DNA from 2 places in the Priestia sp. SRI_019 genome. Region 1 is predicted to be linked to the other one. Evidence: riboswitches for the same ligand, from Rfam matches in the RefSeq annotation. Region 1 holds a riboswitch; the other holds the start of a gene.
What was found. Region 1 has a riboswitch for cyclic di-AMP ahead of gltT (glutamate/proton symporter GltT). Riboswitches for the same ligand answer to the same signal wherever they lie in the genome.
Positions count from the first base shown of each region.

Region 2: another riboswitch for cyclic di-AMP. It lies ahead of AC2YJL_RS04070 (APC family permease); the one in region 1 lies ahead of gltT (glutamate/proton symporter GltT).

Region 1 covers NZ_JBYCZN010000014.1:14,500-17,923, forward strand. The annotation lists gene AC2YJL_RS26995 (undecaprenyl-diphosphate phosphatase) at 111-935, shown strand; cyclic di-AMP (ydaO/yuaA leader) riboswitch at 1,209-1,348, shown strand; gene gltT (glutamate/proton symporter GltT) at 1,455-2,714, shown strand; gene ytvI (sporulation integral membrane protein YtvI) at 2,928-3,424, shown strand, end outside.
Region 2 covers NZ_JBYCZN010000001.1:796,917-800,340, reverse strand. The annotation lists gene AC2YJL_RS04075 (cation diffusion facilitator family transporter) at 1-302, opposite strand, end outside; gene AC2YJL_RS04070 (APC family permease) at 412-2,238, opposite strand; cyclic di-AMP (ydaO/yuaA leader) riboswitch at 2,401-2,541, opposite strand; gene AC2YJL_RS04065 (N-acetylmuramoyl-L-alanine amidase) at 2,733-3,424, opposite strand, start outside.

The DNA.
Region 1 (3,424 bases):
GTTTTAACAATTATGATAAAAAAGCAAGTGTCAAAATAGGAAAATAGTTGAGCATGTAAAACGAAGCGATAAGCTTATTAATTTGAAAGAAAGGCAAGGTATATAGCTTTATGTGGGAAATTATTGTAGCAATCATTTTAGGGATTGTAGAAGGTTTAACAGAGTTTGCTCCTGTTTCGTCAACTGGGCATATGATTATTGTGGATGACCTGTGGTTAAATTCAAAAGAATTATTTTCATCTCCAGTAGCTAATACATTTAAAATTGTTATTCAGCTAGGGTCGATCTTAGCAGTAGTTGTTATTTTTAAAGATCGTTTTATTAATTTATTAGGATTGGGAAAAAAACCAGCTGCTCCAATTGGACCGACAAATCGCTTGAATTTAATGCAGGTAATTGTTGGTCTGTTACCCGCAGGAGTGTTAGGACTTTTGTTTGATGATTACATTGATGAACATTTGTTTTCTTTAAATACGGTGCTAATTGGCTTAGTGGTTGGAGCTGTATTAATGATTCTAGCAGATTTGTTTGGACCTAAACGTCCGCGTGTAGAGACGGTGGACCAAATGTCTTATGGACAAGCACTAGGTATAGGACTGTTTCAATGTATTGCTCTTTGGCCAGGTTTTTCTCGTTCAGGCTCAACGATTTCAGGAGGGGTTCTTCTTGGAATGAGCCATAAGGCAGCCGCAGATTTTACATTTATTATGGCAGTGCCAATCATGGCAGGAGCAAGCGGACTTTCATTGATTAAAAACTGGCAGTACTTCACATCAGATGCACTACCGTTTTTTATTGCCGGTTTTATCAGCGCCTTTATTTTTGCGCTAGTATCCATTCGTTTTTTCCTAAAATTAATTAATCGCATCAAATTAGTGCCATTTGCAATTTATCGAATTGTTTTAGCAGCTATTCTATATTTTGTATTTTTATAAAATAAATACGGGTGTTCTTTAGTCCCTTAAACTTCTAATAGAGACTCAAAGAGCAAGAAAAAGCTATTGCAATGTTGCAATAGCTTTTTTGCATAAATATATATTATCGCCTTTTGAAAGCGTTTTATAAACATAGGTATTGACAAAACGTGTCGAAAAATAGTAAATTAATATTTGTGCAGTATAAAGTTAAGTAAAAGTAAGACTTCTGTTTAGTTTTATTGACTGTAAAAAACGTATGACAACGTATAGATCGTTTTAATTTTATAAAAACTGAATAATAAGCTTAATCGTATAGAGCGGGGGAATCATTATCGGCAGTAAAGCTGCCTTGGGGTGAATCCTTACAAAAGGTAGGAAACTCTCAATTCCGAATCCGACAGTTAACCCCGTTTGCTTTATTGAGAGAAAGAGCCCAAAATAGCGTAAGTAAAAGGCTGTTCTTTCTTAAGAATAGTCTTTTTTTGTTTTTTCAGAAAAGTATATACAAATGTCATACATCTTTGGGGAGGTACATCTATGAAAAAAATTCGTTTTGGTTTGGCTACGCAGATTTTTACCGGATTGATCCTCGGTGTTCTTGTAGGGGTAATTTGGTTTAACGATCCGCGTGTAGTAACATACCTACAGCCGCTAGGAGACCTATTTTTAAGATTAATTAAGATGATTGTTATTCCAATTGTTATCTCAAGCTTAGTCGTTGGAGTGGCAGGAGCAGGGAGCGGTAAACAGGTCGGAAAGCTCGGCGTTAAAACCATTCTCTATTTTGAAATTATTACGACTTTTGCAATTGTAATCGGTGTATTGATTGCTAATATTTTTCATCCTGGGCAAGGTGTAGACATTCATTCAGCACAGAAGAGTGATATTTCACAATACGTTGAAACATCCGAACAGCAAGAAGGAAAGTCAGTGGCTGAAACTTTCTTACACATTGTTCCGACAAACTTTTTCCAATCAATTGTTGAAGGAGACATGCTAGCAATTATCTTCTTTACAGTGTTATTTGCACTTGGAGTAGCGGCAATTGGGGAAAGAGGAAAGCCAGTTGTACAATTCTTCGACGGCGTTTCTCACGCAATGTTTCACGTGGTAAACCTTGTAATGAAAGTGGCGCCAATTGGTGTATTTGCTTTAATTGGTGTAACAGTTTCAAAATTCGGCTTAGAGTCACTCCTTTCATTAGGAAAGCTTGTTATCTTAGTTTACTTAGCGTTAATTTTCTTCCTACTTGTTGTATTAGGAGGAATCGCGAAATGGGCAGGAATTAACATTTTCCACTTATTCCGCTATATGAAAGATGAACTGTTGTTAGCATACAGTACATCTAGTTCTGAGACAGTTCTTCCGCGTATTATGGAAAAACTTGAAAAGATGGGCTGTCCGAAAGCTATCGTATCGTTCGTTGTACCAATTGGTTATACATTTAACCTGGATGGTTCCGTTCTTTATCAAGCAATTGCAGCGTTATTCTTAGCGCAAGTGTATGGTATTGATTTAACGATCGTTCAACAGCTGACGCTCATTCTTGTATTGATGGTTACATCTAAAGGAATGGCTGCAGTGCCAGGAACATCATTTGTTGTATTACTAGCTACTCTTGGAACAATCGGTGTTCCCGCAGAAGGATTAGCCTTCATCGCCGGAGTAGACAGAATCATGGATATGGCACGTACGGTTGTTAACTTAGTAGGAAACACACTAGCAGCAATTGTAATGTCTAAATCAGAAGGCAAATTTGACCCTAAAAAAGGTACAGAGGTCATGAGGGCCGGCTAATTTATAAATTAAAAAGCTACTTATTCTATTCAAAAAATTAGAATAAGTAGCTTTTTTCATAATAATTCCTTTATTATTATGGGAATTGACCCTATAATATGTAACATCAGGTATAAAAATATCCAAATTTTATTCTTACATAAAAGCAGTCACTGGTTCCTTTCTTTATCAGTAAATATAGAGATAGCTTAGCTAGTAGGGGGATAGTAGAGTATGTGGAAAAAGCGAATATGGGTCATCGCCTCGATAGTAATCGTATGTTTGTTAATCCCTTACAGTTTACCGATTGTGTTTGCTTTATTAACAGCATTAGCGCTTGAGGGTATTGTTCAGAAATTGCATCAATCTTTTAAAATGAAGAGAGTCTATGCAGTGCTTATGACCTTCATTTTATATGTTGTTTCGCTCATACTTATTGGATTTTTTATTGTTCGGACAATCGTTACGCAAGTGGTTGCTCTTTCAAAAATAGCGCCTTCCTTTGTAAAAGAAATCTATGAAACCGCGATTTATCCAACTATTATTAAGTGGAAATACTATTCAAACGCTCTTCCTACAGAAGTGATTTCTTCTATTGAGCGCACGCTTGAAAAGACCGTAAATTCATTAGATTCTCTATTAAAAAGTACCGTAGAAATCATCATTAGCTTTGCCGCTACTGTTCCTGGGTTTCTATTAGAGTTTCTTATTTATTTAGTAGCGCTTGTATT
Region 2 (3,424 bases), on a different contig from region 1:
TTAATCGTTTCAAACGCCATAATCCCTACTACAAGAACCGCTCCTAATAGAACAAGATTAACCAATCGGCCGAAACCATTTGGAAAGCGTTTGGTCGGGGCTTTTTTACTTAATGCCGAACCTATAAAGACAAAAAACTGATTAGCTGCATCTCCTAAGCTGTGCATCGTTTCAGCAAACATCGCTACATTCCCTGTTAAAGCGAAAGCAATTCCTTTAATAATGGAAATAATGGTATTCACTATAGCGGCCATCATGGCCGATTTATTTCCTTTTCGCAACAATTTAATTAATTCACTCATACAATCCCTCCGTTTGCGCCTTTGATGAGATTCGATTACGGTTAGTGTATGTGAATTTAAAAATTAAAAACCTCCAACATACAAGTTGGAGGTTTTTAGTCATGTTTCATTATTTTTTAAAACGGTACGGTACAGTTGTAACAATTACATTTTTACGGTAAAGCAAATGTGCTTTTAACAACAGACTGGACTGATTGTGAAGGATATTTTGCCAGCTTTTTTTCGTAATGAATTGCGGAATAACGACCGTAATAGCCATATTGTTTTCCCGCGCTTTTTCCTCGGCCATATCGATGAATCGAAACAGCGGCCGCACTAAGCTGCGGTATTGAGAATGAAACGTAACAATACGAATATCAGGCTGCCACTTCTCCCACTTCTCTTCCATTCTCTTTTCGCTTTCTCGATCAAAGGCCACGTGCACTGCAATAACGGTATCGCCAATCGTTCGTGCATAATTTAATGAATTTTCTACTACCTTTGTCATTCCTGCTACAGGAACAATGACCACATTTCCTTCAAGCTTTCCAATCTTTTCTCCTTGCTTAATGCGAAGCTGCTCTCCTACCGCTTCATAATGCGTATGAATGCGATGAAAAATATAGACAATAACCGGCAAGAAAATGAGCACGGACCATACTTGTGAAAACTTCGTTGTAAACAAAATGATTAGCACCGTTAAGGTAATGAGGGCCCCAATTAAGTTAATAGCTAGCTTCCCTTGCCAGCCGGCGGGCTTTTCTCTGACCCATTTGACAATCATCCCTGTTTGAGAAAGCGTAAATGGAATAAACACCCCGACTGCATAAAGAGGAATTAATTGTTCAGTCGCTCCTTTAAAAGCTACAATTAAGACAATAGAAGCAATTCCAAGGGTCACAATTCCATTTGAATAGCCTAATCGATCGCCACGAATTTGAAACATTCTTGGCATGTATTTATCAGACGATAAGTTGACAGCCAGCAAAGGGAAAGCTGAAAACCCCGTATTCGCCGCTAGCACTAGAATTAGAGCTGTTGTGCCTTGAATAAAATAATAAAATCCATTTCGTCCAAACACACTCGATGCAATTTGTGATACAACCGTTTCATCTGCTTTTGGAGAAATGCCAAGCCAATAAGCTAAAAACGTGATGCCAGAAAATAAAACGGCTAAAATACCGCCCATCAGCATTAATGTATGAACAGCATTTTTTGCACCTGGCTCTTTAAAGTTAGGCACTGCATTTGAAATGGCTTCTACACCTGTCAATGCCGAACAGCCTGACGAAAAAGCTTTTAATAATAAAAACAAACTAATACCTGGCACTACTGTACCGAGAGAGGGATGCAGCTCAGGTGAAACTTGACCTGTCGCTATTTTAAACAAGCCTACCGCTATTAACAAAATAAGAGCAATAACAAATAAATAAACCGGATAAGCTAATACAGAAGCGGATTCTGTTACACCACGTAAGTTTAAGACGGTAATAAAAATCACCAGCAAACACGCAATTACTACATTGTAATGATGCAGCGTTGGAAAAGCCGAAGTTAAAGCATCGGTTCCTGCTGAAACACTCACAGCAACTGTTAAAATATAATCTACCAACAGTGATCCCCCAGCGATAAGCCCGGGATTTTCTCCTAAATTGGTTTTGGAAACAATATAAGCTCCTCCGCCTTGCGGATACGCATAAATAATTTGACGGTATGAAAGAATTAAAGCCGTCAGCAGCACCAATACCCCAATCGCAATTGGAATCGAATACCAATAGGCAAGAACGCCGACTGTTGCAAGTACAATCAAAATTTGTTCTGTTCCATAAGCCACTGAAGATAAGGCATCTGATGATAAAATAGCCAGTGCTTTAAGCTTACTAAGCTTTTGATCGCCTAACTCTTTTGTTTTGAGCGGCTTTCCAATCAATAATCTTTTGAGAACTGAATAGTTCACGTAATTTCCCTCCGATGATCGCTTAGCTACTATTTACTGTCCATTGCTAAGCGCCGTTACAAGTTCATGAATAAGTGCTATTATTCCTAAAAAATACCTTTTTATGTTAAAAAAGCGCACAAAAAAAACACTAAGGGTTCTCAGCGTTTTTACACAGCTTAAACCTCCTCTCCAAAACGCTTATGGGGTTAGCTGTCGGATTCGGGCTATGAGAGTAGCCCTACCTTTAAAAAAGGATTCACCCCAAGTGACAATGCACAAATTTGGGTCCCCCACTTCTGACGAATTAAGCGATAACAGGTCAATATAATTTTCGGTTAAAGGGTATGATCAATAACATGTTTCTTTCATAACTATCCTTTGTTCTTAGATAATATACTCCCGTACAAATGGTTTGTAAAGCATTATTTTACGTAAACCATAAAATAGTACTTAAGGCGCTTTTAACAGCAAAACAAAAGGCCTTCTGCCCGCTTTCAGAAGACCTTTTTGCTTTAACTTTTTGCTTTTAAAACGGCTGCTAGCTTGTTTTTTGTTTGAGGACCATAAATGCCATCCACATCATAAGGAAGATACACAAGCTGAAAACGCCTTACTGCATCTTTCGTTTGAACTCCATATATTCCGTCTACTGATCCTACTTTAAAATTCACCGCGTTTAATGCTTTTTGGAGCTGCTTCACAGCTTCTCCAGAATCACCTTGTTTTAAAATTCCATTTGGAAGCGGATATTGTTCCGAAGGTGGAGTTGGTGACGGTGTTGGAGATGGGTTTGGTGAAGTCCCTGAAGGAATAACAATTGTTTTTCCAACCTGTAGTGTGAGAGGATCAGAAAGCCCTGTATTGGCTTCTTGAAGCGCTTGCACTGTTATGCTGTACTTCTGTGCAATACTGTAAAGCGTATCTCCTTGCTTGATCGTATACGTTTTTGTACCCGGTTCAGAAGGCGATGGATTCGGTGTTGGTGTTGGATTTGGGTTTGGAACTGCACGACGAGGTAAATTCAAATAGACGGCAATTCCTTTTGCATACGATTCACCCATACTTTTTAAAAAAGCTTCATTTTGAAGAAGTGCTGCATCTGTGCGGTTATCAATAAAGGCTATTTCAGTGAGTACTGCCGGCATATTTGTTAAGCGAAGCACCGCATAATTGGCTGATTTCCGACCGCGATTCGGATGATTAT